Linked DNA regions of Ciceribacter thiooxidans. The protein of the gene in region 1 interacts with the protein of each later gene in a pairwise test. Links are inferred from orthologs where the notes say so. Each region holds a gene or a part of one and is shown in the gene's direction. Other genes may lie near its edges.

The links.
Region 2: the proteins of trkA (region 1) and ptsN interact in binary tests that used the Escherichia coli proteins (3 or more experiments, as listed by UniProt). The link is inferred for Ciceribacter thiooxidans from one-to-one orthologs.

The regions. Positions count from the first base shown.
Region 1 is NZ_CP059896.1:1,670,909-1,686,711, reverse strand. What follows is about bases 4,991-7,978. They hold trkA (Trk system potassium transporter TrkA), read left to right. Parts: upstream 4,991-5,790; coding sequence 5,791-7,167; downstream 7,168-7,978. Other genes in these bases: H4I97_RS07960 (D-amino-acid transaminase), read left to right, coding at 7,189-7,978; ntrX (nitrogen assimilation response regulator NtrX), read left to right, coding at 4,991-5,739. Also shown: H4I97_RS07985 (two-component system sensor histidine kinase NtrB), read left to right, coding at 1-502; ntrC (nitrogen regulation protein NR(I)), read left to right, coding at 502-1,953; H4I97_RS07975 (sensor histidine kinase NtrY-like), read left to right, coding at 2,118-4,385; more of ntrX, read left to right, coding at 4,375-4,990; more of H4I97_RS07960, read left to right, coding at 7,979-8,052; RNA chaperone Hfq, read left to right, coding at 8,160-8,405; GTPase HflX, read left to right, coding at 8,480-9,829; H4I97_RS07945 (YdeI/OmpD-associated family protein), read left to right, coding at 9,868-10,455; H4I97_RS07940 (methyl-accepting chemotaxis protein), read right to left, coding at 10,583-12,376; H4I97_RS07935 (aldo/keto reductase family oxidoreductase), read right to left, coding at 12,645-13,523; H4I97_RS07930 (LysR family transcriptional regulator), read left to right, coding at 13,627-14,538; mazG (nucleoside triphosphate pyrophosphohydrolase), read right to left, coding at 14,548-15,366; H4I97_RS07920 (VOC family protein), read right to left, coding at 15,381-15,761; H4I97_RS07915 (deaminase), read right to left, coding at 15,799-15,803. UniProt on the Escherichia coli protein: Part of the constitutive potassium transport systems TrkG and TrkH. May regulate the transport activity of TrkG and TrkH systems. Binds to NAD(+) and NADH.
Region 2 is NZ_CP059896.1:3,168,878-3,184,556, forward strand. Bases 4,036-6,899 are described here. They hold ptsN (PTS IIA-like nitrogen regulatory protein PtsN), read left to right. Parts: upstream 4,036-5,168; coding sequence 5,169-5,630; downstream 5,631-6,899. Other genes in these bases: hpf (ribosome hibernation-promoting factor, HPF/YfiA family), read left to right, coding at 4,516-5,100; grpE (nucleotide exchange factor GrpE), read right to left, coding at 5,700-6,329; hrcA (heat-inducible transcriptional repressor HrcA), read right to left, coding at 6,446-6,899. Outside these bases: H4I97_RS15580 (integration host factor subunit beta), read right to left, coding at 1-267; LPS export ABC transporter periplasmic protein LptC, read left to right, coding at 534-1,199; H4I97_RS15590 (LptA/OstA family protein), read left to right, coding at 1,214-1,768; lptB (LPS export ABC transporter ATP-binding protein), read left to right, coding at 1,809-2,597; more of hrcA, read right to left, coding at 6,900-7,528; rph (ribonuclease PH), read left to right, coding at 7,700-8,416; H4I97_RS15630 (VOC family protein), read left to right, coding at 8,445-8,861; rdgB (RdgB/HAM1 family non-canonical purine NTP pyrophosphatase), read left to right, coding at 8,872-9,516; radical SAM family heme chaperone HemW, read left to right, coding at 9,524-10,705; H4I97_RS15645 (DMT family transporter), read right to left, coding at 10,715-11,638; H4I97_RS15650 (class I SAM-dependent methyltransferase), read right to left, coding at 11,766-12,356; chromosomal replication initiator protein DnaA, read right to left, coding at 12,414-13,970; rpsT (30S ribosomal protein S20), read right to left, coding at 14,805-15,071; H4I97_RS15665 (enoyl-CoA hydratase), read right to left, coding at 15,268-15,679. UniProt on the Escherichia coli protein: Seems to have a role in regulating nitrogen assimilation.

The DNA.
Region 1 (15,803 bases):
CCACGTGAAGGCGATCGCCAAAGCGGGCTTTGCCCGCGATATCAAGATCACCGAGAACTACGACCCGTCGCTGCCGCCGGTCTATGCCAACCGCGACCAGCTGGTGCAGGTGTTCCTCAATCTCGTCAAGAACGCGGCCGAGGCGATCGGCGACCGCGCCGACGGAGAAATCCAGCTGACGACCGCCTATCGGCCGGGGATCCGCCTCTCGGTCGCCGGTTCGCGAGAAAAGATCTCGCTGCCGCTCGAATTCTGCGTGCACGACAACGGTCCGGGGGTTCCCGCCGACCTGCTACCGCATCTCTTCGATCCCTTCATCACCACCAAGACCAACGGATCGGGGCTCGGCCTCGCGCTGGTCGCCAAGATCATCGGCGGTCACGGCGGCATCGTCGAATGCGACAGCCAGTCCAACCGCACCACTTTCCGCGTGCTGATGCCCGTCTCCCGGGGTGTCGCACTCGAAGACGCAACTCCGGCGAACTCCACAGGAAGCCTCTGATGACTGCCACCATCCTTGTTGCTGACGATGATGCCGCCATCCGCACGGTGCTCAATCAGGCGCTGACGCGGGCGGGATACGACGTCCGGATTACCTCCAATGCGGCGACGCTCTGGCGCTGGGTCTCGGCCGGCGAGGGCGATCTCGTCGTCACCGACGTGGTCATGCCGGACGAGAACGCCTTCGACCTCTTGCCGCGTATCAAGAAGGCGAGGCCAGATCTGCCGGTTCTGGTGATGAGCGCGCAGAACACCTTCATGACGGCGATCAAGGCGTCGGAGCGCGGCGCCTATGACTACCTGCCGAAGCCGTTCGACCTGACCGAACTGATCGCGATCATCGGCCGCGCACTTGCGGAGCCGAAGAAAAAGCCGGTCCGTGTCGACGACGACATGCAGGACGGGATGCCACTGGTCGGGCGTTCGGCCGCCATGCAGGAAATTTACCGCGTCCTCGCACGGCTCATGCAGACCGACCTCACGCTGATGATCACCGGCGAGTCCGGCACCGGCAAGGAACTCGTCGCCCGCGCGCTGCACGATTACGGCAAGCGCCGCAACGGCCCCTTCGTCGCGATCAACATGGCGGCGATCCCGCGCGACCTCATCGAGTCGGAACTGTTCGGCCACGAGAAGGGTGCCTTCACCGGCGCGCAGACGCGCTCGACCGGCCGCTTCGAGCAGGCCGAGGGCGGTACGCTGTTCCTCGACGAGATCGGCGACATGCCGATGGATGCGCAGACGCGCCTGCTGCGCGTTCTCCAGCAGGGGGAGTACACGACAGTCGGCGGCCGCACGCCGATCCGTACCGACGTCCGGATCGTGGCGGCGACGAACAAGGACCTGAAGCAGTCGATCAACCAGGGCCTCTTCCGCGAGGACCTCTATTACCGCCTCAACGTCGTTCCGCTGCGTCTGCCGCCGCTGAGGGACCGTGCCGAGGACATTCCGGACCTCGTCCGCCATTTCATCCAAGAGGGCGAGCGGCAGGGGCTTGATTCGAAGCGCTTTGACCAGGAGGCGCTCGAAGTCATGAAATCCTATGCGTGGCCCGGCAATGTCCGCGAGCTCGAGAACCTCGTCCGCCGCCTGATGGCGCTTTATCCACAGGATGTCATCACCCGGGAGATCATCGAATCCGAACTGCGCTCCGACATCGCCGACAGCCCGATCACCAAGGCGAGCGTCGCGTCGGGACCGATGACCATTGCGCAGGCGGTGGAAGAGAACATGCGCAGCTATTTCGCCAGCTTTGGCGATGGTTTGCCGCCCTCCGGCCTCTATGATCGCGTGCTGACGGAAATGGAGTACCCGCTCATTCTGGCGGCGCTGACGGCGACACGCGGCAATCAGATCAAGGCTGCGGACCTGCTGGGCCTCAACCGCAATACGCTCAGGAAGAAGATTCGCGAACTCGGCGTATCGGTCTACAGGAGCTCCCGGTCGGCTTGACACCCGCCGACAGCCGTTGCAATTTCGCCACAATACGTTGCTCAAAAGCCACGACACGGCGCGAGTCCACTCGAACCGTTTCGTTCGTCCGTTCGGACGAGACTGTTTCCTTTGTGATGCGCACAGCGCTGATTTGGCCCCGGCGGGGCGGGATGTGATTTGAGATGGACAGCCGAAGGACCGATCCCGTGGCGGAGGGTGACGCCGCACTGGCGAACGACCGTCGCGCGTCCTTCGCACTGCCCGGTCTCGTTCTGGCCGGCGGCGCGCTTGCCTGCGCGGTCTTCACGCTTCCGGTCCTGCTCGGGCTGACCCCGATCGCGCCGACGTCGAATGTCCTCATCGCCTCGGCTGTGCTGAACTCGCTCTTTGTCGTCGGCCTGATGTTCCTGATCGGGCGCGAGGTCAGCCGCCTGGTAAGAGCACGCACGCGCGGCCGTGCGGCGGCCCGGCTGCATGTCCGCATCGTGGCGCTCTTCTCGGTGGTGGCGATTACGCCCGCCATCCTCGTCGCGATCTTTGCCAGCATCACGCTGAACGTCGGTCTGGACCGCTGGTTCTCGATCCGGACGCAATCGATCGTCAGTTCATCCATGGATGTCGCGCAGGCCTACATGCTCGAGAATGCGAGCTACCTGCAGGGCCAGACCATCTCGATGGCGAACGATCTCGACCGCAACCGCGCGCTCTTCTTCCTCGACCGCACCGGTTTCGTGCAGTTGATGACCCGCCAGGCCAAGGGCCGCGGCATGCTGGGCGCCTTCCTCGTGCGTCAGGACGGTTCGGCGATCACCCAGGCGGAGATCAAAACCGATAAGCCGCTGCCCGCGATCCCGAAGGACGCGCTCGAAAGCGCGGCGGCCGGTCAGCCGACGCTGATTCCGCCCGGCGTGACCAATCTCGTCGGCGCGATCATCAAGCTCGATTCGATTTCCGGCACCTTCCTCTACACGATCCGCGCCGTCGATCCGAAGGTGATGGCGGCGATGCGGCTGATGGAGGACAACACCGCCGAATACAAGGCGATGGAGGCCGGCCGCACTTCGCTGCAGATTGCGTTTGCGGTCCTCTATCTCGGTTTCGCGCTGATCGTCTTGCTGGCGGCGATCTGGACGGCGATCGCGATCGCCGACCGCATCGTCCGACCGATCCGGCTGCTCATCAGTGCGGCCGACAACGTCGCTTCCGGCAATTTCAACGTCGTTGTTCCTGTTCGCTCCGTCGATGGCGACGTCGGCAGCCTGTCGCTCACCTTCAACAAAATGATCTCGCAGATCCGCACCCAGCGCGACGAAATCCTGGAGGCCAAGGACGAGGTCGACGACCGCCGCCGCTTCATCGAGGCGGTGCTCTCGGGCGTCACGGCGGCCGTGATCGGCGTCGAGGACGACGGCGTGATCACCATCGTCAATCCGTCGGCGGAATATTTCCTCGCCCAGTCGTCCGAGGAGATCGTCGGCAAGAAGCTCTCGGTTATCGCGCCTGAAATCGACCGGGTGATGGCGGAAGCGGCGGTGCGCCACCGCGGAGAATACCGCCAGCAGATCAACCTGATCCGCGGCGGCAAGGAGCGGACGCTGAGCGTGCAGGTGACCCGCGAGGAGACCCGCGGCGCCGCTGACGCCTACGTCATCACGCTCGACGACATCACCGATCTCGTCATCGCGCAACGTTCGACCGCCTGGGCCGACGTCGCGCGCCGCATCGCCCACGAGATCAAGAACCCGCTGACGCCGATCCAGCTTTCGGCGGAGCGGATCAAGCGCCGTTACGGCAGGCAGATCGACGAGAGCGACCGTGCGGTCTTCGATCAGTGCACGGATACGATCGTCAGGCAGGTCGAGGACATCGGCCGGATGGTGGACGAGTTTTCCGCCTTTGCCCGCATGCCGAAGCCGGCGAAGCAGCGGTCCGACCTCCGTCACATTCTGCGTGATGCCGTCTTCCTGCGTGAGATGGGTAACAATGACGTAACCTTTTTGCGCGAGTTCGGTGACAAGCCGCTCGAAGGCAGCTTCGATGCCCGCATGCTCGGTCAGGCGGTCGGAAATCTCATCAAGAATGCGGTGGAGGCGATTGAAGCCGTGCCTGCGGAAGAGCGGCGGGGCGGCAAGGTGCTGGTGCGCTCGACCTATGACGAGGGCCAGGACAGTTTCGTCGTGGATGTCATCGACAACGGGCGCGGTCTGCCGGTTGAGAACCGCCACCGGATTCTGGAACCGTACATGACGATGCGCGAGAAGGGCACGGGGCTCGGGCTCGCTATCGTAAAGAAGATTATCGAAGAACACGGCGGTCAGCTCGAATTGCATGACGCGCCGGCGGAGTTCGACCACGGGCGAGGGGCCATGATCAGGATCATCCTGCCGCGCCTCGACGCCGGTGTTTCCTCCGCAGGTGAAGGTGACAAGGAAAAGGTCCATGGCCTCTGACATTCTTGTAGTCGACGACGAAGAAGACATCCGCGAGATCGTCTCGGGCATCCTGAGCGACGAAGGCCACGAAACCCGCACGGCCCACGACGCGGACAGTGCCCTTGCGGCGATTTCCGATCGCGTACCGCGGCTGGTTTTCCTCGATATCTGGATGCAGGGAAGCCGGCTTGACGGGCTGTCGCTGCTCGACGAGATCAAGACCCGTCATCCCGAGCTTCCAGTGGTGATGATTTCCGGTCACGGCAACATCGAGACGGCGGTTTCGGCGATCAAGCGCGGCGCCTTCGATTTCATCGAGAAGCCGTTCAAGGCCGACCGGTTGATCCTGATCGCCGAGCGGGCGCTCGAAAACTCCAAGCTGAAGCGCGAAGTCTCCGAGCTGAAGAAGCGCGCCGGCGACACTGCAGAACTGATTGGCACCTCGGTTGCCGTCTCGCAGCTGCGCCAGACGATCGACAAGGTCTCCCCGACGAATAGCCGCATCATGATCTTCGGCCCCTCCGGTTCCGGCAAGGAACTGGTGGCGCGGATGATCCACAAGCGTTCGACCCGCTCCGGCGGTCCGTTCGTCACGCTGAACGCGGCGGCGATCACGCCTGACCGGATGGAGATCGCCCTTTTCGGCACCGAAGGTTCGCCCGGCCAGCCGCGTCGCATCGGTGCGCTCGAGGAAGCCCATCGCGGCATTCTCTATCTCGACGAGATCGGCGAGATGCCGCGCGAAACGCAGAACAAGATCCTGCGCGTACTGGTCGAACAGCAGTTCGAGCGCGTCGGCGGCTCGAAGCGCGTCAAGGTGGACGTCCGCATCATCTCGTCGACGGCCTACAACCTCGAAAACCAGATTGCCGAGGGCCGTTTCCGCGAGGACCTCTTCCATCGTTTGGCGGTGGTGCCGATCAAGGTGCCGGCGCTCGCCGAACGGCGGGAGGATATTCCGTTCCTCGTCGACATGTACATGCGTCAAATCTGCGAACAGGCGGGCGTGCGCCAGCGCAGGATCGGTGAGGATGCGATGGCGGTGTTGCAGGCGAACGACTGGCCGGGCAACATCCGGCAGCTTCGCAACAATATCGAGCGGCTGATGATCCTCGCCCACGGCGACGGTCCCGAATCGCCGATCACCGCCGAGATGCTGCCGCAGGACCTCTCAGACATGCTGCCGAAGGTATCGGCGCGCAACGACACCCACATCATGACGTTGCCGCTGCGTGAAGCGCGCGAGATGTTCGAACGCGATTACCTCATCGCCCAGATCAACCGTTTCGGCGGCAACATCTCGCGCACGGCCGAATTCGTCGGCATGGAGCGCTCCGCTCTCCATCGCAAACTGAAGTCTCTTGGCGTATAAGCGAGTCCGGCGGTTCGTGCCGCCGGCATCACACTCGTCGAAAGAGGCATCATGAAAGTCATCATTTGCGGCGCCGGGCAGGTGGGCTACGGGATCGCGGAACGTTTGTCGCAGGAAGACAATGATGTCTCCGTGATCGATACATCGGCGTCGCTGATCAGCCATATCACCGAGACGCTCGACGTGCGCGGCTATGTGGGCCACGGCGCCCATCCGGACGTGCTCGCCAAGGCGGGCGCCGACCAGGCCGACATGATCATTGCGGTGACGCTCTACGACGAGATCAACATGGTTGCCTGCCAGGTGGCCCATTCTCTGTTCAATGTGCCGACGAAGATCGCCCGCATCCGCTCGCAGAGCTATCTCCGTCCGGAATACTCCGACCTCTTCAGCCGCGACAACATGCCGATCGACGTGACGATCTCGCCTGAGATCGAAGTGGGCAAGATGGTATTGCGGAGAATCTCTTTCCCCGGTGCGAACGACGTCGCACGTTTTGCCGACGACCACATTGCCATGGTGGCGATCGAGTGCATGGAGGACTGCCCGGTCGTCAACACCCCGCTGCAGCAGCTGAGCCAGCTCTTCCCCGATCTGATGGCGACGGTCACCGCGATCTACCGCAACGGGCGGCTGCATGTCGTGCGCTCCACGGATCAGTTGCTGGTCGGCGATCTCGCCTATGTCATCTGCCAGCGGGACCATATCCGTCGGACCCTCGGGCTCTTCGGACACGAGGAGCAGGAGGCCGGCCGTCTCGTCATCGCCGGCGGTGGCAATATCGGCTATTACGTCGCCCGGACGATTGACCAGACGCAGCCGAAGACCAAGGTCAAGATCATCGAGGGAGACCGTGAGCGTGCGATCTCCGTGTCCGATCAGTTGCGGCACGCGATCGTCCTCCACGGTTCGGCTCTCGACCAGAACATCCTGATGCAGGCGGACATCCAGGACGCGGACCTGATGGTGGCCCTGACCAATAGCGACCAGATCAATGTGCTGAGCGCCGCGATGGCAAAGCGCCTCGGCTGCAAGTCCGGGATGATCCTGATCAACGATCCGTCCTATCAGGATCTCACGACCTCGATCGGCATCGACGCCTATATCAATCCGAGAGCCGTCACCATCTCCCGTGTGCTCCAGCACGTCCGCAAGGGACGCATCCGTTCGGTCTACGCCGTGCAGAAGGGGGCGGCGGAGGTGATCGAGGCCGAAGCGTTGGAAACCTCGCCGCTCGTCGGACGGCCGTTCCGCGATCTCGACCTGCCGGAGGGCATGCGCATCGGCGCGATCTATCGCGACGGCGTCGTCCTTCGCCCGGACGGCAGCACCAGGATCAAGACCAAAGATCGTGTGGTGCTCTTCGTCACCGCCGCAGCGATCCGTGACGTCGAGCAGATGTTCCGCGTCTCCATCCAGTATTTCTGATCGCCCGGAGTTCGAACGACCATGCCGAGAACTGCCTATGTCAATGGCCGCTACGTCAACCACGGCGAGGCCGGCGTCCATATCGAGGATCGCGGCTATCAGTTCGCCGACGGCGTCTACGAGGTTTGCGAGGTACGTCACGGCGTGATCGTCGATCTCACCCGCCATCTCGACCGGCTCGACCGCTCGCTCTCGGAGATCCGGATCAAGCCTCCGATGGTGCGTGCCGCCCTGATCCAGGTCATTCGTGAGGTGCTGCGGCGCAACCGCGTGCGCAATGGCCTCTTCTATCTGCAGGTCACCCGCGGCGCGGCGCGACGCGACCACGTCTTTCCCGCTGCGGATACGCCCGCGACCCTGGTGGTGACGGCAAAGAGCACTAATCCGGAAATCATAGCCGCGAAGAACGCCAACGGCATCAAGGCGATCACGCTCCCCGACAACCGCTGGGAACGCGTCGACGTCAAGACGGTAGGGCTTCTGCCGAACGTGCTTGCCCGCCAGCAGGCGAAGGAGGCGGGTGCACAGGAAGCGGTCTACATCGATCGTGACGGGATGGTTACCGAAGGGGCGGCAACCAATGTGTGGATCGTCGACAAGGAGGGGCGGCTGATCACACGTCCGGCAGAACCCGGCATCCTCAAGGGAATCACGCGCACGACGCTGATGGATGTCGCGGACAAGCTCGGGGTGCCGATCGTCGAGCGCAGGTTCTCGCGCGAGGAGATGCTGGAGGCGCGTGAAGTCTTCATCACGGCGGCGACCAGCATCTGTTTTCCGGTCGTCGAAATCGACGGCCGTACGATTGCCAACGGCCATCCGGGCGACGTCTCAGCCCGGTTCCGGCAAGCCTTTTTCGACATTGCGGAAAAGACCGCGATTTGATACCAACTTCACCGCGAAGGGGTCGTAAGGGCACTTCCTGGTCGGCTGACACGTGCAAACAATAATTCACCGGTCAAAGTACCGGCAAAAAAGAAAGAAGCGGCGCCATGGCGGAACGTTCTCAGAATTTGCAGGATCTTTTCCTCAACACAGTTCGCAAGCAGAAGATTTCGTTGACGATTTTTCTGATCAACGGCGTCAAGCTGACCGGCGTCGTCACGTCCTTCGACAACTTCTGCGTCCTTCTGCGCCGTGACGGGCATTCGCAGCTGGTTTATAAACATGCGATTTCGACCATCATGCCGGGACAGCCGATGCAGATGTTCGAAAGCGAAGAGAACGTCGCTTCATAGGATCAAAAGCAATCAACACGCGCGATACCAAGAGCGATTCCATAGTCCCGGAGGATGAAAAACACCGGGACGACATGTGCGCCATCGTCATCGTTCCGCTGGTCAAACCCTCGCGCGCTGCCGCGACCGGCCAGACCGACGGCGCTGGCGTCCAGCCGCCCGCTCCAACTCGATCCAACGAAGCCCGTCTCGAAGAGGCGATCGGTCTCGCGCGGGCCATCGACCTGACGATTGCGGAAGGTCTGCTCGTACCGGTCAACCAGCCGCGTCCGGCGACGCTGCTCGGCACCGGCAAGATCGCCGAGATCGGCGCGCTGCTCGACGAGCACAATGCCGGGCTCGTCATCGTCGACCATCCGCTGACCCCGGTGCAGCAGCGCAATCTCGAAAAGGAATGGAACGCCAAGGTCATCGACCGGACGGGCCTCATCCTGGAGATCTTCGGCCGGCGCGCCTCCACCAAGGAAGGCTCGCTGCAGGTCGAGCTTGCTCATTTGAACTATCAGAAGGGCCGGCTGGTCCGCAGTTGGACCCACCTTGAGCGTCAGCGCGGCGGTGCGGGCTTCATGGGCGGTCCGGGTGAAACCCAGATCGAGGCCGACCGGCGTCTCTTGCAGGAGCGGATCGTCAGGCTCGAACGGGAGCTGGAGCAGGTGGTCCGCACCCGCCAGCTCCACCGCGCCAAGCGCCGCAAGGTGCCGCATCCGATCGTCGCCCTCGTCGGCTACACCAATGCCGGCAAGTCGACGCTCTTCAACCGCATCACCGGCGCCGGCGTGCTCGCCGAGGACATGCTGTTTGCGACGCTCGATCCGACGCTCCGCCGCATGAAACTGCCGCACGGGCGCACGGTCATCCTGTCGGACACGGTAGGCTTCATCTCGAACCTGCCGACCCATCTCGTCGCCGCCTTCCGCGCGACGCTCGAAGAGGTGCTGGAAGCCGACCTCATCCTCCATGTCCGCGACATGGCCGATCCGGACAACGGGGCGCAGGCATCGGACGTGCTGCGCATTCTCTCCGACCTCGGTATTGGTGAGAAGGAAGGGGCCGAGCGCATCATCGAGGTCTGGAACAAGATCGACCGGCTGGAGCCGGAACGCCACGACGCGATCCTGCAGAAGGCCGCTTCGCGCGCCAACGTCATTCCGGTCTCGGCGATCAGCGGCGAGGGTGTTGACCGGCTGATGGCGGTGATTTCCGAGCGGCTCTCGGGCGTGCTGACCGAAACCACGGTCATTATCCCGGCCGACAAGCAGGCATTGATCTCCTGGGCCTACGAGAACGCGGTCGTCGATGGCCGCGAGGACCGCGAGGACGGTTCCGTCAGCCTCGACGTGCGGCTGACCGAGCGCCAGGCGATGGAGCTCGAACGCAAGCTCGGCAACGACCGCAAGCGTGACAAGGAAGACTGGGAGCGATGAGGGGCATTTTGCTTCCGTAACGACGAGAGGAGTTGCAGATGCATGATGACACCGCAAGGATCGACGCCTTCTTCTCAGAGGCCAAGACATGGCCGGAGGAACTGCGGGCGTTGAGGGCGATCCTGCTCGATTGCGGGCTCACGGAAGAATTCAAGTGGCGCGGACCCTGCTACACGTATGACGGCGGCAATGTGGCCGTCATCTGGGGCTTCAAGGAGAATGCTGCGCTCGGCTTCTTCAAGGGCGTGTTGCTCAAGGACCCGGAAGGTCTGCTCGTCGCGCCCGGCGACAATTCCCGTGCCGTCCGGATGTTCAGGTTCAACGGCCTCAGCCAGATCGAGGCGATGGAGACCACCATCCGGAGCTATGTCCGGGAGGCGATCGAACTCGAAAAGGCTGGCGCGAAGGTCGACCTTCCGAAGGATGACATCGTCTACCCGGAAGAGCTTCTCGCCGCACTGGAAGAAGATCCCGAGCTGCACGAGGCTTTCGAGGCACTGACGCCCGGTCGCAAGCGCGGCTATGCGCTGCATTTCGCCCAGCCGAAGCAATCTTCCACCCGCGTCTCGCGGATCGAAAAGAGCCGGGACCGAATCTTAGCAGGAAAGGGGCTGCAGGAGCGGTGACGAGCCGCGGCTCTTCGAGGCCCTCTGCCGGAAGATCCGTTCACCGAACGAAAAGACCACCCGCGGTGGGCGGGTGGTCTCGTAAGTCAAACTTTGCAGGCCGACGTGTCATGCACCGGCGTGGCGCTCAGAATTCCTCCCAGCTGTCGTCCTTGAGCGCCGCGTTGCTGTTGAAAGCACCGGCGACCTTCGCCGCCATCTGACGTGCCGGCGAGGGGACAGGCTTCGCCTCACGAGGCGCAGCGACCGGTACCTGGCGTCGGGCGCTGGCTGCCCCGCCGATGTTGAACTGCGAGAGCATCTGGAAGAGCTGTTCTGCTTCGCGGGCGAGGCTGTGGGCGGCGGCCGTCGTCTCTTCCACCATGGCGGCGTTCTGCTGCGTGCCCTGGTCCATGCTGTTGACGGCGGTATTGATCTCCTTGAGACCGGTCGCCTGTTCCTTCGACGCCTCGACGATGGCGCCGACATTGTCGTCGACCCGGAGAACCTGCCCGACGATCTCCTGCAGCGCGCGGCCGGTGTCGCCGACGAGCGTGACGCCGCTCTTCACGTGCTCGTTGGAGGCGCTGATCAGTTCCTTGATTTCCTTCGCCGCCTTGGCCGAGCGCTGGGCGAGCTCGCGGACCTCCTGGGCGACGACGGCAAAGCCCTTGCCCGCGTCACCGGCACGCGCCGCCTCGACACCTGCGTTCAGTGCGAGGAGATTGGTCTGGAAGGCGATCTCGTCGATGACGCCGATGATGCTGGCGATCTCGCCCGCAGACTGCTCGATCTTGCCCATGGCCGCCACGGCTTGGCCGACGACGCCGCCGGAGCGTTCGGCATTGTCCTTGGTCCGGCGCACCAGTTCGCCGGCCTCCTGCGCCCTGTGGCTGGAGTCCGCGACGGTGGTGGTGATCTGCTCCAGCGCGGCGGCGGTTTCCTCGACCGAGGCGGCCTGCTGTTCGGTCCGCTTGGAAAGATCGTTCGAGGCCGACTGGATCTGCTGCGAGGCGGCCGCGATGGCCCCGGCGTTCTCGGAGATCGTGTGCATGGTGCTGCGCAGCTTCGTCGATGCGCCGTTGAAGTCGACGCGCAGCTTCTCGAGCGTCGGCAGGAACGGTTCGGCGAGCGATTGGGTGAGGTCACCTTCCGCAAGTGCATTCAGGGCCCGTGCGAGCTGGTCGACATTTTCCACCCGCCGGGTGACGTCGGTCGCGAACTTGACGACCTTGAAGACCTTGCCGTTCATGTCGAAGATCGGATTGTAGGACGCTTGGATGTAGACCTTCCGGCCGCCTTTGCCGACGCGGAGGAATTCGTCGGCGACGAACTCGCCGGAGGCGAGCCTGCTCCAGAAGGTCCTGTAGGCCTCGCTGGCGGTATAGGCGCCATCGCAGAACATCGCGTGATGCTTGCCGCGGATTTCGTCCATCGTATAGCCGAGCGTCCGCAGGAAGTTCTCATTCGCCGACAGGATTTCACCCTTCGGCGTGAATTCGATGACCGCCTGCGCCCGCGAGATCGCGTCGAGCTTGCCGGCATCCTCGGCTGACTTCAGCTTCTGCTCGGTAATGTCGGTCGCAAACTTCACGACCTTGTAAGGCTTGCCGTTGCGGAATACCGGATTGTAGGACGCCTCGATCCAGATTTCGCGACCGCCCTTGCCGATGCGCTTGTACTGACGCCGGTCGAACTCGCCGGCTGCGAGCTTCGCCCAGAATTCGCGGTAGGCGGGGCTGTTCACCTCGTCCGGATCGACGAACATCCGATGGTGCTGCCCGACGATCTCGGAAAGCGCATAGCCGAGCGCCTTACAGAAATTCTCGTTGGCCGTGATGATGGTCCCATCCAGCTTGAACTCGATAATCGCCTGGGAGCGGCTCATCGCCTCCAGAACGGACTTTGCTTCCGATCCACTACCAAAACCCAGCATCTGCATCTCCGAAAGGCGCTCCCGATGGTTGACTTCGAAGGTGGGTGCGCCGGTTCCCCTCTGATTTCTATGGGGCTAATTTTCACCTGGCGAAGTTTACGAACTGTGAAGATTTTGCGCGGAGCAAAGATCAAATCTGAACATTTTTGGGTATTGCTTGGCTTCCTCGGGATCTACTATGCCATCGCAAGTGAAACCGGTGGGCGGAGGTTGTTGACCCGCGCCCGCCGGCCGACACGCGGTGTGCCGGTTCACACCCCCCGGGCTAGTGCTCCTACTTGCCCCCCGACTCGGCGATCGTGTCGAGTGCAGAAACGGCGATGGACGGCAGTTCGAGTTCCGCAGCCGCTATGTTTTCCGTGAGATGAGCCACTGACGACGTGCCGGGAATGAGCAGGATGTTAGGCGCGCGTTGCAGCAGCCAGGCGAGGGCGACCTGCATCGGTGTGGCGCCAAGCTCGGCCGCGACACGCGACAGGGTGGCCGACTGCAGCGGCGAGAATCCGCCCAGCGGAAAGAACGGCACATAGGCAGTGCCGACGGCGGCAAGGTCGTCAATCATCGCATCGTCGGCTCGATGGGCGAGATTGTAGAGGTTCTGTACGCAGGCGATCTCGCAGATCTTCCGTCCCTCTTCGACCTGGCCGGGCGTGACATTGCTCAGGCCGACATGCCTGATGAGCCCTTGCCTGCGGAGATCCGCCAGCGTTGTCAGTTGCGCTTCCAGCGATCCATCGACCGGATGGTGGGGGTCGAGCATGGCGCGAAAATTGACTATATCGAGCACGTCGAGACGCAGATTGCGCAGGTTGTCGTGGACGGCCCGGATCAGTTCCTCGGGTGATGCCGCCGGCAGCCAGGAGCCGTCCGCACCGCGCCGCGCGCCGATCTTGGTCACGATCACGAGACTGTCCGGATAGGGGTGCAGGGCTTCGCGGATGATTTCGTTGGTCACGTGAGGTCCGTAAAAATCACTGGTGTCGATGTGATTGACGCCTGCGGCAATAGCCGCGCGAAGGACGTCGAGAGCGGCTCGGCGGTCCTTCGGCGGGCCGAAGACGCCGGGTCCGGCCAGCTGCATCGCGCCATAGCCGAGCCGGTTGATCGTGCGGTTGCCGAGCTTGAACGTGCCGGCCTTGTCAATCGTGGACATGAACTATCTCCTTTTCCGGATCAATGGGTGACTGGAAGATAGTCTTCGTACATTATCGTGATAACGGCCCAAAGTTCGTACGGGCTGTACGGAGAAACGGACAATGAAGGTGGATCTGGATGACCTGCGCGCAATCGTGACCGTCGCAAGGGCAGGTGGCTTCCGCGAGGGAGCCAGGGTCATGGGCGTCAGTGCGTCGGGCCTCAGCGATGCCGTGCGTCGCGTGGAAGAGCGTCTGGGCGTCAGACTGTTCAACAGGACGACGCGCAGCGTAGTGCCGACCGAGGCGGGACGGGGGCTGATTGCACGTCTCGATACGGCGCTCGGCGAAGTGGAGGCCGCGCTCGACGTCGTCAACGGTTTTCGCAGCCGGCCGGCAGGATCGCTCAAGCTCAACGTACCGGTGAGCGCGGCACGACTCGTTTTGCCGCGGCTCATCCCGTCCTTCCTCGCCGCCTATCCGGAGATCAGGGTCGAGATCATCACCGAGGAGAGTTTCGTAGACGTGATCGAAGCCGGCTGCGATGCCGGAATCCGCTATGATGACCGCCTGGAGCAGGACATGATCGCCCTGCCGATCGGACCCCGTATCCAGCGGTTTGCCACGGCCGCGTCCAAAGCATATCTCGATCGGCATGGCCGACCGGAGCATCCGCGCGACCTGCTCGGCCATGCCTGCCTGCTCGGTCGTTTCTCAAGCGGGGCCCTGGCGAGCCCCTGGGAGTTCGAACGGGAAGGTGAGGTCGTGCGTATCGAACCGTCCGGCCCGTTGATCGTCCGTGCCGGTGGCGGCACTGACCTCGCGGTCGATGCAGCGGTGGCGGGGGCGGGCGTCATCCACCTTTTCGAGGACTGGCTACGCCCGCTATTCAACAGTGGAGACCTTGAGCCGGTGCTGGAAACCTGGTGGCAACCGTTCTCCGGCCCGTTTCTCTATTATCCGGGTCGCCGGCTTGTGCCGGCACCTCTGAGGGCGTTTATCGATTTCGTGCGTTCCGCGGCCTGGACGGATTAGAAACGCGATTCATTTGCGTTTCGCCGCCTGCCAAAGCGCCTCCATCCGCTCCAGCGATGCGCCTTCGAGTGTCTCTCCTGACGCATCAAGATGCTTCTCTATATATTTGAATCGACGCCTGAATTTCGTGTTAGTGCCGCGGAGCGCCTGCTCCGGGTCGGCGCCGACATGGCGGCCGATATTGACGAGTGCGAATATCAGGTCTCCGAGTTCGTCGGTGATCTTCTCGGGGCGGTCCTCGGCCAGCGCCTCGCGCAGTTCGCCGATCTCTTCCTCGATCTTGTCGAGGATGGGGGCGGCCTCCGACCAGTCGAATCCGACCTTCGCCGCGCGCTCCTGCAGCTTGATCGCCTCGGTCAGTGCCGGAAACGAACGCTGCACGGCGCCGAGGTGCCCGTCGTGGCGCTCCTCGGCCATACCGCGGCGCTGGCGCTTTTCGCTCCGCTCCGCCTTCTCCTCCTGCTTGATCGCGTCCCACTGCACCTTGACGGCTTCGGCGGTTGCCGCGTCCGAGACGGCGAAGACGTGCGGGTGGCGGCGGATCATCTTCCTGGTGATCGCTTCGACGACGTCGCCGAACGAAAAGAGGCCGGCTTCCTCCGCCATCCGCGCGTGGAACACCACCTGAAGCAGCAGGTCACCGAGCTCATCGCAGAGGTCGTCCGGGTCGTTGCGCTCGATCGCGTCGGCGACCTCGTAAGCCTCCTCGATCGTGTAGGGTTTGATCGTCTCAAACGTCTGGACGATGTCCCAGGGGCAGCCGGTCTCGGGGTTGCGCAGTGCCGCCATGATCTCGATGAGGCGGTTGATGTCCTTGGAGGCTTGCATATTTCTTCTTTCGCTTAGTCCGGAGCGCGGTGGCAAACCGCCTCGATGCGACGTCCATCGGGGTCGATGACGAAGGCCGCGTAATAGTTGGGATGATATTGCGGCCGGAGGCCCGGCGCACCGTCGTCGGTCCCGCCGTTGGCCAGCGCCGCCGCATGAAAGGCGTCGACGGCGGCCCGTGACGGTGCCGAAAGCGCATAATGCGTCCTCGGGTGGTTGACGAGCGCGGGGACATCCACCAGGCCGACATAGAAGTCGTCCGAACCGTCGACGGCCCAGCCGGCAGATGTCTCAGTGACGGCACATTCCACGGCCCCGAGCGGGGCGAATGCGGCCGTGTAGAAGCGCCGGGCGCGGTCGAGGTCGGTCGTCGGAAGCGAGATGTGGTCGAGCATGCCCATGGCGGCGGGTCCTCCCTGCGCTGTCTTGCGGTCAGT
Region 2 (15,679 bases), 1.5 Mb from region 1 along the record:
GCGTTCGCGCAATTCCTTGCCGGTCTTGAAGAACGGCACCCACTTCTCCTCCACGAAAACCGATTCTCCGGTCCGAGGATTGCGCCCCGAGCGAGACGGGCGATTCTTGACCGAGAAGGCGCCGAAGCCGCGAAGCTCGACGCGGTTACCGGCAGCCAGCGCATCGGTGATCTCGTCTAGGACAGCATTGACGATGTTCTCGACGTCACGGTGATAAAGATGCGGATTTCGCGCCGCGACGATCTGCACCAATTCCGACTTGATCACGCTCGCCCCCTGAGATTGTGGTTTCCTGCAATAGAGGAGCCAAGGTGCCAAACTAAAAAAGCACCGTCAAGAAACAACTTAGCCGAAACTCCGCAACGTGCCCGGCGAGCACGGAAGTCGTCCGTCAGGGGTGGCGTGGACTTGCATTCGCGCCAACAATTTCCATATTGGCATGCGATCTTATTAATGCGATGTGTCGTGTCGGTTGCGGCAGGCTGCGGGCGGGGCCATTCCCGCTCGATATTATTCTGGAACAGGCCTGATTCATGTTGAACAGGGTAGATGAGAGTGCCGCGACTGCCGGCCTTCAGCCGGACGTGCGCGCCTACCAGAGGGCGGTGGCGCATTCTGCACGCGTGCGCCACCTCAAGGTTCTGCTCCCGGTGGCTGCCTTCGTCATATCTCTCGCCTTCGTCGCAGTGTCGGTGATCCGGGCCTATCTCCCGGAAAACGTGAAAATGGAATCTGCGCGGATCGAGAATGGCAAGGTCGTGATGGAGAAGCCCGCCATTTCGGGGCGCAACTCGGATGGCATCAGCTATTCCATGCGCGCCGAACGCGCTCTTCAGGATATCAGGAACCCGAACATCATCACTCTCGAGACAATCGCAGCGGCGGTTCCGATCGATGACAAGACCATCGCCCGCGTCATCGCTGAAAGCGGTGTCTTCGACCGCTCCACCGACCGACTGGACATGACGGCGCCCTTCACGATCAAGCTCAGCACGGGCATCGAGGCTGCATTCAAGTCTGCTCACCTGGACATCAAGGGCGGCAGCATGGAGACCAAGGACCCTGTCGCCATCACCGCAAAGGAAGCGTCGATTGTTGCGCAGTCGCTCAAGATGACAGATAAGGGGCGAGTAATCACCTTCGCGGGAAAAGTTCGGGTCAACATCGAACCGTCCGCTATCCGTAAAGCGGACAACTGAGAGCCGGTCCAGTCATGAAAGACAAACGTCAGAATTCGGTTTTGGTGGCTGGGCTGCTGGTTGCCTTCGGCATGTCTGTTGCTGGGTCGGCACCGGCTCTGGCACAGGCGACGAAAAGCAACCTCGACGGCCTGAAACTTTCCAACGACAAGCCGATCCAGATCGAAAGTGACGAACTGCAAATCCGCGAGCAGGAGAAGGTTGCGCTCTTCAACGGCAATGTGAAGGTCGTACAGGGCACCACGGTCCTGCAGTCAGGCAACATGACGGTTCATTATCGTGGCGACAGCACCTCGGTGACCAGCGGCAACGCCGACATTCAGAAGATAGACGTCACCAACAAGGTCTTCCTTTCCTCCGGCACCCAGCAGGCCACCGCCGAACGCGGCTATTTCGACATGGACCGCCAGGTATTCGTGCTCGAAGGTGACCGGGTGGTTCTGTCGGAAGGCCAGAACGTCTTCGTCGGCTGCAAACTGACGGTTCAGATGAATACCGGCGAAGCAAAACTCGACAGCTGCGGCGGCCGGGTGCAGATCCAGCTCGACCCGAAATCCCAGAAGAAGTAACCGGACCGGTCGGCACGTGAAGATTCCTTTTGCCTCAACACTGTCCGGCGCGCTACGGGCGCGGCAGCCGAGCCCCGACGAGGCGCGCCTCGACAAGACGCGCTATCAGGGGACATTGATCGCCCATGGCCTGACAAAGAGCTACAACACCCGTCGCGTCGTCAACGGGGTGTCGCTGGTCGTGCGCCGGGGGGAAGCCGTCGGGCTGCTCGGCCCCAACGGCGCCGGCAAGACGACCTGCTTCTACATGATCACGGGTCTGGTGCCCGTCGACGCAGGCACGATCGCCATCGACGGCAACGAGGTGACGGCGATGCCGATGTACCGGCGAGCGCGCCTCGGCGTCGGCTACCTGCCGCAGGAAGCGTCGATTTTCAGAGGCCTGAGTGTCGAAGACAACATCCGGGCTGTCCTCGAGGTTCATGAACCGAACCGCGACAAGCGGGAAGCCAAACTCGATGAACTGCTCTATGAGTTCCACATCGAGAAGTTGCGCAAATCTGCTGCCGTCGCCTTGTCCGGCGGCGAGCGGCGTCGCCTGGAAATCGCCCGCGCCCTTGCGACCGACCCGACGTTCATGCTGCTCGACGAGCCCTTCGCGGGCGTCGACCCGATTTCGGTGTCGGACATTCAAAACCTCGTGCGCCACCTGACGGCGCGCGGGATCGGCGTATTGATCACCGATCACAACGTGCGCGAGACGCTCGGTCTGATCGACCGAGCCTACATCATCCACGCCGGCGAGGTCCTGACCCACGGACGTGCCAATGACATCGTCAACAATCCCGATGTCCGGCGACTTTATCTCGGCGACAAGTTCAGTCTCTGAGGCCGACACCTCCACGAGACGATTCCCCCATCGTCCGGCTTGACCAAACCAGATAAAAAAGCAATTTTTGGGCCAGTTGAAGTTTCTCCGCGACGTTTGACGGTCTGAGCGGGTGAATTTCGGGGGAGTTTCGCGTTCATCATGGCTTTGTCGGCCAATCTACATCTACGCCAGAGCCAAACCCTGGTCATGACGCCTCAGCTGATGCAGTCCATCCAGCTGCTGCAAATGAACCACCTCGAACTCGTCCAGTTCATCGCCCAGGAGGTCGAAAAGAACCCACTCCTCGATTTCGCTTCGGAAGACGGCGACAACGGGTCGGAAAGCCCGCGGGGCGAGGAGGCACTTGCCGCGCAGGAAACGACGGCCGGCGCAGGCGCAGGCGCAGGCGCGCCGGAAAGCGACTGGTACGAAAACGCCAAGGGCTCTGCACTCGAAGAAAGCCTTGACTCCAATTTCGACAGCGCATTTGTCGACGAAGGCGTCTCGGCCCGTGCCGACGCGCCTGAGCTTTTGGGGCAGTGGAAGTCGATGCCGGGCGCCGGGACGGACCCCGGCGAAGGATACGACCTGGACGACTTCGTCGCCGGCCAGGTAACCTTACGCGATCATCTGAGCCAACAGATTCCCTTCGCCTTTCCCGACGCGGCCGATCGGATGATCGCGTTCGCCCTCACGGACCAGCTCGACGAAGCGGGCTATCTGCGCGCCGATCTTCAGGAGGTTGCGGAACGCTTCGGGGGGCGCCCAAGCGTTTGGAACATGTGATCGGGATTTTGCAGACCCTCGATCCTCCCGGCATATTTGCCCGTTCATTGAGCGAATGCCTCGCAATTCAGCTGAAACAACGTGACCGCTTCGATCCCGCGATGGCGACGCTGATCGACAATCTCGAGCTTCTCGCCAAGCGTGACTTCGCGAGCCTGAAAAAGCTCTGCGGAGTCGACGAAGAAGATCTGATCGACATGCTTTCGGAGATCCGCGGCCTGAATCCGAAGCCGGCAAGTGGGTTCGAGACGAATTTGAGCGAGGCAGTCGTCCCCGACATTGTCGTCCGTCCGGCATCTGATGGCGGCTGGGCGGTGGAACTCAACCCTGATGTCCTTCCACGAGTTCTCGTCAACCAGAGCTACTATACCCGGGTGACAAAAGGCCGCGACACGAACAACGCAGATCAGGCCTTCCTTGCCGAGTGCCTGCAGAATGCCAGCTGGCTTACCCGCAGCCTCGACCAACGCGCCCGCACCATTCTCAAGGTCGCCAGCGAGATCGTCCGTCAGCAGGATGCGTTTCTGCGCCACGGGGTCGATCATCTCCGTCCGCTCAACCTGCGTACGGTGGCGGATGCGATCAAGATGCATGAATCCACGGTCAGCCGCGTCACCTCCAACAAGTACATGCTGACCCCGCGCGGCCTTTTCGAGCTGAAATACTTCTTCACCGTTTCCATAGCTTCGGCCGAGGGCGGCGACAGTCATTCGGCAGAAGCGGTACGGAACAGGATCCGCACACTGATCACGCAGGAGAGCCCGGAAGCGATCCTCTCGGATGACGACATCGTCAGTGCGCTGAAGGATGGCGGCATCGACCTTGCGCGGCGTACGGTGGCCAAGTACCGGGAGGCGATGAACATTCCCTCGTCGGTACAACGGAGGCGCGAGAAACGCGCAATGGCGAAGGTGTCCACAGGCTGAGCGCACCGTCTGCCGTTTGTTAAGAATCGGTTAGCAGGCCGTTGACTCTCGTCCAAAGCTTGTCTAGAAGCCCGCCCCGACTGGCAAAGGAGACGACCCCGAGTTATCCCCAACCTCCGTCCAGCGACAGCCCGAGCGGGCGACATTGCTGTGTGAAGAGCTTGGATGCAGACGGCGGTTGACGTAAACTGATACCCGCAAATCACAATAAGAAGGGAAACTCCATGAGTGTGCGCGTATCCGGCAAACATATGGAAATCGGTGAAGCCTTCCGGCAACGGATTGAAGAACGGATCACGGAGACGGTAACCAAATATTTCGACGGCGGGTATTCCGGCCAGATCACGGTAACGAAATCGGCGGCCGCAGCCGCACCTTTCGTCGCCGACTGCCTGCTCCACCTCGACTCCGGCGTCAACCTGCACGCCACCGGCTCCGCAAATGACCCGCTGATTTCCTTCGACATTGCCACCGACCGCATTGACAAGCGGCTGCGCCGATACAAGCGGAAGCTCAAGGATCGCCATCCGAACAACGGTGCCGGCACGCCCGTCGAGGTCGCCTATACCGTGATGGATGCCGTATCCGACGAGCATGAGGAGCTTCCCGAGGATTACGCACCCACGATCGTGGCGGAAAGCACAAAGCAACTGCGGACCATGTCGGTTGCGAGTGCAGTCATGGCCCTCGACATGACGGACGAACCTGTACTCTTGTTCCGCAACCCCGGCAGCGACCAGATCAACATCGTCTACCGTCGCAACGACGGTAATATCGGATGGATCGACTCCGCCAACATCAAAGGCTGAGCCAAACCGGAAACGGCGGTCCACGCCGTTTCCTTCCCCTTTGATTCGGCGGCATGAAGGATTTTGAAATGGCCTTGGCAGATTTGCTGCAACAAGACGCAGTCGTTCCCGCCCTGAGGGTAAACTCAAAGAAGCAGCTGCTTCAGGAGCTCGCCGCGAAAGCCTCAAAACTCACGAACATCCCCGAACGGGAAATCTTCGACGTCATCCTGCAGCGGGAACGCCTCGGCTCCACCGGTGTCGGTAACGGCATCGCGATCCCGCATGGAAAGCTGAACAGCATCAAGAACATCACCGGCGTTTTCGCGCGGCTGGAGACGCCTGTCGACTTCGAAGCGCTTGATGACCAGCCTGTCGACCTCGTGTTCCTGTTGCTGGCCCCGGAAGGCGCAGGTGCGGACCATTTGAAGGCGCTCTCGAGGATCGCGCGCGTCCTGCGCGACCAGGACCTGGTCGCTAAGCTCCGCGCGACCGAATCCGCCTCTGCAATTTACGCTTTCCTGAACGAGGAACAGGCGAACGCAGCCTGACGTCCACCCACAAAAAAGGGCGCCGCGCTTCCGCTGACGCCCATCTTTTCGGCAAAGATAGAAGAAGAATCAGGCGTCCTTTTCGCCAGCCGATGCGGCATTGGCCTCCGGCTGGGCTTCCGTCTTCTGCCCACCCTTCGCAACGCCGACCATGGCCGGGCGAAGAACGCGATCGCCGATCGTAAAGCCCGCCTGCACCACCTGTACCACCGTGTTGTTCGGAACCTCGGCGTTGGGAATTTCAAACATGGCCTGGTGGAAGTTCGGATCGAACTTCTGGCCCTGCGGCTCGATCTTGCGGACACCGTGCCGTTCGAGCGTCGAGAGCATGCCGCGTTCCGTCATCTCCACACCTTCGATGAGCGCAGCCAGGCCGGCGTCGGCGGACGCGCGTGCTTCCTCCGAGACGGCCTCCAGAGCCCTGCGCAGGTTGTCCGAAACCGCCAGCATGTCCCGGGCGAAACCCGTCACCGCATAGGACTTGGCATCCTTCACGTCACGCTCGGTGCGGCGACGCAAGTTGTCCATCTCGGCCGCAAGACGCAGGAAGCGATCACGCAATTCTGCATTCTCTGCCTTCAGTGTCTCGAGAGGATCGACTTCCGCCTTCGTTGCTTCGGCTTCCCCGTTCCGCTGCTCGTCGATCTGGCTTTCAGCGACGGTGGCGTCAGGTCCGTTTTTCTTGGTTTCGTCGGTCATGACGTTCTCCGATTGAATGTCGTTTGGAATTCGTGCCCGATATCAGGGTTTGAGGTCGAAAAATCAAGGCTCCGGTGCGATATCGCCACCGAACCGTGATTGTCTCATAAGCGAGCCTAACGATTGGAGCGCGAGAGCCGTGCCATCAGCTGCGCGGTGTAGTCGACCATGGGAACGATGCGGGAGTAGTTGAGGCGCGTCGGGCCAATGACGCCGACGGCGCCGACGATCCGCTCGTCGCTGTCGCGGTAAGGCGCCACGATCAGCGAGGAGCCGGACAGCGAGAAAAGCTTGTTTTCCGAGCCGATGAATATCCGGACGCCGGGGCCGCTCTCCGCGAGATTAAGGATTTCGATCAGACTTTCCTTGCGTTCCAGATCATCGAAAAGGAGACGCAGCCGGTCGATATCCTCGGCGCCCGCGACCCCTTCGAGCAAATTGGCCCGGCCGCGGACGATAAGCCGTGTCGGCTTTTCGGCCTCCGCCCCACCGGACCAAACCGCAAGACCACGCTCGACCAGGTCCTGGGAAAGTGCATCGAGCTCACCGGCGACCTGTTCCTTCAACGTGACGAGCTGGCCTCGCAGTTCGGGGAGCGTCTGACCGGCAAGATTGGCATTGATGAAGTTGGCTGCTTCGGTCAGTTGCGATGCCGTCACGCCGGCCGGCAGATCAATGATGCGATTTTCGACCTGATTGTGTTCGCCGACCAGCACCGCCAGCGCCTTCGTGGGCTCCAGCCGGATGAATTCGACGTGCCTCAGGATCTGGTCACTCTTGGCGGCGATCACCAGTCCCGCCCCGCGGGACAAGCCCGAAAGCATGCGACTCGCGTCGGTCAGCAAGTTTTCCAGCGGCTGATCCGCATCCTGCGGGCGGATCTGCCGTTCAATGCTCTTGCGTTCACTCTCCGACAGATTGCCGACCTGCATGAATGCGTCGACGAAGAAACGCAGGCCTTGTTGTGTCGGCATCCGGCCGGCGCTGATATGCGGCGCGTATATGAGCCCGAGATCCTCGAGATCGCTCATGACGTTGCGCACGGAAGCGGGAGACAGAGACATAGGTAGGAGACGCGACAGGTTGCGCGAACCGAGCGGTTCTCCCGATTCGAGATAGCTTTCGACGATGCGCCGGAAAATCTCACGCGAACGGTCGTCCAGCGCGGAAGATATCTCTTTGACCGGAGTATTCGCCATGACGGTTACGATGCAAACCCTGTTCGAACAATGCTCTAGGCGAATATAGTCACTTGCAGGCCGATCACAAACGGGAAAATCCCTACCCTGCGAGAGGCGAAAGGCCGGTTTTTCTTTGCAAATCGCGACGCTCAACCGTAGAAGGCCATAGAAAGTTTCAAGGAGAAGCCAATGCGGCCGTCAGGCAGAAAAACCGACCAGATGCGCAAGATTTCGTTCGAGCGCAATTTCTCGAAGCATGCGGAAGGTTCCTGTCTCGTGAAGTTCGGGGACACTCACGTGCTCTGCACGGCGAGCCTCGAGGACAAGACGCCGCCGTGGCTGCGCAACAGCGGCAAGGGCTGGGTCACGGCCGAATACGGCATGCTGCCGCGGGCCACCGGAGAGCGCATGAAGCGGGAGGCCGCCGCCGGCAAGCAGGGCGGACGAACCCAGGAAATCCAGCGCTTGATCGGCCGCTCGCTTCGCGCCGTCGTTGACCTGGAAGCGCTTGGTGAACGCCAGATCACCATCGACTGTGACGTCATCCAGGCGGACGGCGGCACCCGCACCGCCTCCATCACCGGCGGCTGGATCGCGCTGCACGACTGCCTGAAATGGATGGAAGCACGCAACATGGTCAAGGTCGACAGGGTGCTCAAGGACCATGTCGCAGCGATCTCCTGTGGTGTCTTCGCAACGCAGCCGGTCATCGACCTCGATTATCTCGAAGACTCGGCTGCCGAAACCGACGCCAATTTCGTCATGACCGGAAGCGGCGCGATCGTGGAAATTCAGGGCACGGCGGAAGGCACCCCCTTCACCGAGGACGAGTTCCTGACGCTGATGCGGCTTGCGCGCGACGGCATCGGGGAACTGGTGACCCTGCAGAAGCAGGCGATCCTCTGATTGCTGCCGCAAGGCACGGGAGCAGACTATGTCCACCGAGCTCGAAGGTATTCTGGAAACGGCGCTCTACGTCTCCGACCTCGAGGCGGCCGAGGATTTCTACGGCCGCGTGCTCGGGCTGGACGTCGTGATCCGGCAAGAAGGACGGCACGTCTTTTTTCGGTGCGGCGCAGGCATCCTGCTGATCTTCGATCCTTCGGCGACTGCGCATCCAGCGCCGGCCGATGCCCTTCCCGTACCGCCGCACGGCGCGACCGGTCCGGGGCACGCTTGCTTCCGGGTCCCGCGTGAGAAGATGGATACCGTCATTGCCCGGCTCCGGGCGGGTGGCGTAGCGATCGAGGCCGACTTCCACTGGCCGAACGGCGCCCGGTCGATCTATTTCCGCGATCCGGCCGGCAACAGCCTGGAATGTGCGGAGCCTCGTCTCTGGAATCTCGAATAGGACCAGCCGCATGCGCAAACTCGACACCAAAACCATCGTCGTTGCCAGTCACAACGCCGGCAAGATCGCCGAGATTGCCGATCTCATCGGCCCACTCGGGTTCTCCGCGAAATCGGCGGCCGACCTCAAGTTCGAAGAGCCGGATGAGACCGGGACCACCTTCGAGGAAAACGCAGCCATCAAGGCGCTCGCTTCGGCTAAGGCCTCCGGTATGCCGGCCCTTTCCGACGATTCCGGTCTGGTGATCGACGCCCTCGACGGGGCTCCCGGCGTCTACACGGCGAACTGGGCGGAACGCGAAGACGGCACTCGCGATTTCCAGATGGCGATGGAGAAGGTCGAAAAGGCGCTGCAGGACCGCGACGCAACCGTACCGGAAAGGCGGACGGCTCGTTTCGTCAGCGTGCTCTGCCTCGCCTGGCCCGACGGCCACACTGAGACGTTCCGCGGCGAGGTCGAAGGGACCGTCGTCTGGCCGCCGCGCGGCACATCCGGTTTCGGCTACGATCCGGTCTTCCAGCCGGTCGGGCACGACAGGACTTTCGGCGAGATGACGGCACAGGAAAAACACGGCTGGAAGCCCGGACAGGCAAATGCTCTGTCCCATCGCGCCCGCGCCTTCAAGCTCTTCGTCGAAACCTGCCTGGAGGCCTGACGCCGGTATGTCGGACGCCACACCGTTCCTTCTTCCCGATACGGGTGAACCCGGCTTCGGTGTCTATGTCCACTGGCCGTTCTGCGCGGCGAAGTGCCCTTACTGCGACTTCAACAGCCATGTACGCCACCAGCCCGTGGACCAGCCGCGCTTCGTCGCGGCCTTCCTGCGGGAAATGGAGACCATGCGCCGTCTCAGCGGCCCGAAGACCGTCACCAGCATCTTCCTCGGCGGCGGCACACCGTCCCTCATGGAGCCGGAGACCGTTTCGGCAATCCTCGAGGGGATCGCTCGTCATTGGCATGTGCCCGATGGTATCGAGATCACAATGGAGGCGAATCCTTCGAGCGTGGAGGCGACGCGGTTCCGCGGTTATCGGGCGGCCGGCGTCAACCGCGTCTCTCTCGGCGTCCAGGCGTTCAACGACACGGATCTGAGATTTCTCGGACGGCTGCACGATGTGGCCGACGCGCTAAAGGCGATCAAGCTCGCCCGCGAGATTTTCCCGCGGATGTCCTTCGACCTGATCTACGCCCGTCCCGGCCAGACCGTCGAGGCCTGGGAACCGGAGTTGCGGCAAGCGATCTCCTATGCCGTCGACCATCTGTCCCTCTACCAGCTGACGATCGAGGAAGGCACACCCTTCTTCGGCCTGCACAAGGCCGGCAAACTCATAGTGCCGGACGGCGATCTTTCCGCCGATCTCTATGAGGCGACGCAGGAAATAACGGCCGATGCGGGCCTGCCGGCGTACGAAGTCTCGAACCACGCCCGGCCGGGCGCGGAAAGCCGCCACAACCTCACCTACTGGCGCTACGGCGACTATGCGGGGATCGGTCCCGGCGCCCATGGCCGCCTGTCGCGTGGACGAGAGAAACTCGCGACAGCAACCGAGCGCAACCCCGAAGGCTGGCTTGCAGCCGTCGAGCGCGACGGCCACGGAATGGTAGATCAGGAGGTCCTCGGTACTGACGAGCAGGCCGACGAACTGCTGCTGATGGGGCTTCGCCTTCGGGAAGGCGTCGACCTCGCCCGCTGGCAGCAGCTTTCGGGCCGCGACCCGGACCCGGCGCGCGAACAGATTTTACTGGAACATGGCTTCATCGAACGGCTCGGCAATTCGAGGCTACGTTGCACCCCGAAAGGGATGCTCATTCTTGATGCGGTCGTTGCCGATCTCGCCTGCTGAATTGAAACTTCAAACTCGCGGAGCGCGGGTCGCCAGCCGACGCCAGAACCTGCCGTCGATTGCGAGAAGGCCGAGCCCGATCGCCAGCATTCCGACGAAATGCCGCGGGGCGAGGCGCTCGCCGAGCACCAGCGCACTCAGGAGGATCGCGCTCGGCGGGATGAGGATTGTGACCAGCATGATATTCGTCGCGCCTGCCGTCGCAAGGATCCGGAAGAAGAGAATGTAGGCGAGCGCCGTCGAGAGAACGGCAAGGCCCAACAGCGCGATCCAGGTCTCTGGTCCCGGGAGCGGCAGGGCGAAGGGGCGATCAACGAAGAGCGCCATCGGCAACAGCAGCAGGGACGAGGCCGTGACCTGGCCGGCCGCGGGCAGGAGTGGCGGCAATCCCATGCGGCGGAAGCGGCGGCCGTAAACGCTGGCAAAGGCGTAACTCAGGGCGGCACCGAGAACTGCGAGCTCACCCCAGGCATCACCACCGACCTGTCCGAGCACCGACGGCCCGATCATAATCACCACGCCGGCGAGCCCGATCAATAGTCCCGCCACGCGGTTTGCCGTCAGCTTCTCGTCTTCGGTCAACACATGCGCAACGACGACCCCGAAGAGCGGCGTCGTCGCGTTGAGGATCGCCGCGAGCCCGCTTGCGATGTGGGTCTGCCCCCAGACGATCAGCGTGAAGGGAATGGCGTTGTTCAAAAGCCCCATGCCGAAAAAGGAAAGCCAGACTTCGCGGCTCTTCGGGACGGCCATCCCCGACAGCCGGATAATGATCCAGAGCGTGATCGCTGCCAGCAACACCCGAGCCGTGACGATGGTGAGCGGCGGCCAGACCTTGACCAGAATGCCGTTGAAGAGAAAGGATCCGCCCCAGAGCAGGGAGAGCCCGAGAAGCATCAGCCATTCCGCCGCCGCCATTTCTCTATGCGCCATAGCAATCTCTCCTTTTCCGAAAAGATCGCAAATTCCGGCGAAGCCCACCACCCGATTTCAGCCGCTGGCGAAACACGAATCCGGCGAGCAGGAAACAAGGCACGAAAGGCTCAGCCTCGACGCCGGTTCATGCCGGCCTTGCGACGACGTGAAGCCATTCCGTCGGCACGCCGTCGTAGCCGCCGCCTTCCGCGCTTTCGATAACCGGTTCGGCAAACCCTTGCGCCTTGTATTGTCGCGTGAGCCACTCCGGCGTCGGCCGGTTGTAATAACGGCCGAACTGGTCGTAGCCTTCGCCCTGCCCTGCCTTGAAGCTTGCATAGAATAGTCCCGCCGGACGCAGGGCACGGCGGATCTTTCCAAGTACCGGCGGCAGCTCCGCCAACGGCACGTGCAAGAGACAGGCATTAGCCCAGACGCCGTCATAGAGACCGGTCTCATCGAGTTCGGAGAAGCGCATCACCCGCACCGGACGGCGAAGCCGTATTTCGGCCTGCTGCGCCATACCCGCCGAACCGTCGGTCGGCACAACGTCGAACCCTCGCGCCAGCATCACGGCGCTGTCGTCACCGGCACCACAGCCGAGCTCAAGAATACGCGCGCCAGATACCAGTCCGCCCAGAAACGCATCAAGCCTGATATGCGGTACAGATCGCGAACGCCCTGCATAGGCATCTGCATTCGCTTCGTAGAAGTCTAGCGACGGATCATCGTGCATCATACCACCGATCGTCGGTCCATAAAGCAAAAGGCCGGCGTTTCCGCCGGCCCTGCATCATGCGTTGTTCTCGCTGATCAACCGCTTGAGAAGCTCGATCTCGTGACTGAGCTTGGTGTCTGCGCCGATCAATTCCTCGATTTTCCGGACCGCATGCAGCACCGTGGTGTGATCACGTCCGCCGAAGCGACGGCCGATCTCGGGGAATGAGCGCGGCGTCAGCGTCTTCGACAGATACATGGCGATCTGCCGGGGCTTGACGATCATCCGCGTACGGCGGTTCGAGACCAGTTCCTGGCGCGAGACGTTGTAATGGCGGGCGACTACCCGCTGGATGTCCTCGATGCGAACGCGCTTCTGCTCTCCGGCTCCGACGAGATGGGCGAGCAGTTCGTCCACGCGGTCGACCGACAGGTTCGGCTCGAACGAACGGCGGAAGATGAGCTGATTGAAGGCGCCTTCGAGATCACGGCCGCTGCTTGCGACGCTGCGCGCCACATGAGCGAGGATTTCCACCGGAATGTCGAGCGAACCATCGTCCTTCTGCGCAGCGTCGAGCCGCTTCTTGAGCATGGAGAAGCGCATCTCGAAATCGGGCGCTTCCATTTCGATCGCAACGCCGCCCTGCAGGCGCGAGCGGACCCGCGGGTCGAGCGACTCCAGTTCCCAAGGTGCACGATCGGCTGCCACGACGACCTGCTTGGCGCTATCGAGCAAGGTGTTGAGGAGATGGCAGAACTCATGCTGGATCATCTTGCCCTGCAGGAACTGCATATCGTCGATAATCAGCAGGTCGATGTTGCGCAGCGAGTCCTTCAGCGTCAACGCATCGTTGTCGCGGATGGCAGTCGCGAAGCGCCACATGAAGTATTCCGCCGTCAGATAAACGACGCGCGGCGCACGGGGGCTCTGGATCGCGGCATTGGCAACGGCCTGCAGCAGATGGGTCTTGCCGAGACCGACCGAGGAATGAATAAAGAGGGGATTGAAGCGAACGGCACCGGCGCCGGCTTCAGCAATGGTCTTGGCCGCTGCGAGCGCGACACGGTTCGAAGCGCCTTCGATGAAGCCGTCGAAGGTAAAACGAGAGTCCAGCGGCGAACCGAACAACGGCCCGGGCTGCGCCGAGCGGTGCGCAGCACCCTGATGCGCCGCAACCTGCCCGATTTGCTGGGGTGCGGAAGGCTTACGAACGGTCGACGACGGCACGGCTTCGGAAACCGGCTTGTGCCGTTCGTCCGACACCGGCGGGCGCACGCTGCGGCTTGCACTGCGCACCACGATCTCCACCTTGAGAATACCCGCATCTTCCTGCTGAATGATGTTGGTGATCAGGTCCAGATAGCGGTTGTTGATCCAGGACTTGAGAAAGGTCGTCGGAACCGACAGACGCAGAACGCTCTTTGAAGAGGAATGTAGTTTCAGGCGACCGAACCAGCTCGCGTAGACATCCGGCCCGACCTGAGCCTTCAGCCTGGCGCTGAAGCGCTCGAACAACACATCATGCGCTGCCACAGACGAGTCCTCCGCCGCTTCAGAACGAACAATACCCGTCGTTTCCTGTGCACGGTCCCCGTCAACCGCTGCACCGGCCGTCAGTGAATTAATTTGCATTTTGCCGCCTTCCAAAAATTACCTTTGCTGGACAGTGCAATTTTCCCGCCCAGCTGCCTTTGACTGCCCGTGGTGCCTCTCGCAAGAAAGCAGCACGCCTCACGAAAAACGAGGCCGGATCCCATGCCAAGCGGATCAGGCGCCCTGTCGTGACGGCCCAAGGCCAGTCCCCCTTTTCATTCCTCAATTCGCCGATCGCCCACCCTCGAAACGGACATTCGGCCGCGCCTTCGCCTACCCCCTACTACTTTCGCCAGCCCCTGAAACTGTGCGCAAACTCACCCCGTCACAATCCGAGCGGATTGCGATGAAAGGCTAAACACTGGATGAAAAAACGGGATCAGAACCATCCCGCTACGAAAGCCACCAGGACATTTCAACACCTGACCAGCAGTTGCAGATCGTCCCCGAGGTCAACTCCGTGTCTCTCGTTGGGAGCCATTTAGGCAGGATCAAAAGCCAAGATCAACAGTGAATTTTACCCAAAATTAAGTTCGAACCATTGACTCCCGACTCGATTTTTGCCCGCCACAATTAGGGGAAAAAGAATCGCTGTTGAATCAAGGGGATTCAAAAACGACGGTCCGCGACCACCCCCCGCGACAAAAAAAATAAAAATTCGCTTGACTCGAAACTGGTGTCGCCTGCCGTTAAGTGAAGAGGAAGCGCTCCATGGCACCTCCGCTACTTCATTGTTTTTGAATGTTTTTTCTTGTCACCGTAGTGACATGCGGTTGTCAATATGACGGACCGGTGACAACGATATGAAAGAAAACACGAAAAGCCCGGCTGGGCAGCCGAGCTTGACGAAAAGTGGCGATTTTGTGTCTTAAATTAGACGGCCAGTGCCTTAACACGCAGGGCAAGACGCGAAATCTTGCGCGATGCGGTATTGGCATGGAGGACACCCTTGGTCGCCGCACGATGCAGCTCGGGCTGGGCGGCCTTGAGAGCTTCACGCGCTACCGCGACATCGCCGGTAGCGATGGCCTCTTCGACCTTACGAATGAAACCACGAACCCGCGAACGGCGAGCCTTGTTGACTGCAGTACGGCGAGCGATCTTGCGGGTCGCCTTCTTCGCCGAAGTGGTATTGGCCATGGATGCCTCTCTTCGAATTCTAACCAAACTCCGCCATCGCCGCATCGGGTCCTTGCGACCTACGCTTTCAGCAATTCGGGAGCAATCGCGGAAAAGCCAGAAGCTTTCCTAACTGTGGGCGGGCATATAGCGGGAAAGCGGAGCGGCGTCAACGCGCAATTTCGCCAAGACCACCCGGAACCGCCCGCTTTTGCCCTCAACGGTTCCTGAACGCCGCCTTGCGCTTTTCCGCGAAGGCCGCCATGCCCTCCTTCTGATCTTCCGTCGCGAAAAGAGAATGGAAAAGACGCCGTTCGAAACGCAGGCCCTCGGCCAGCGTCAGCTCGAAGGCGCGATTGACGCTTTCCTTCGCCATCAGCACGGCAGGCGCGGAAAAGGCCGCGATCTTTTCAGCTGCGGCGATTGCTTCGTCCAGCAACCGTTCCGGCTCGACGACGCGCGCCACGAGCCCCGAGCGTTCGGCCTCGGCAGCATCCATCATGCGGCCCGTCAGGCAGAGATCCATGGCCTTCGCCTTGCCGACCGCCCGGGTCAGACGCTGCGAACCGCCCATGCCGGGTATGACGCCGAGCGTGATCTCGGGCTGGCCGAACTTCGCAGTAGACGAC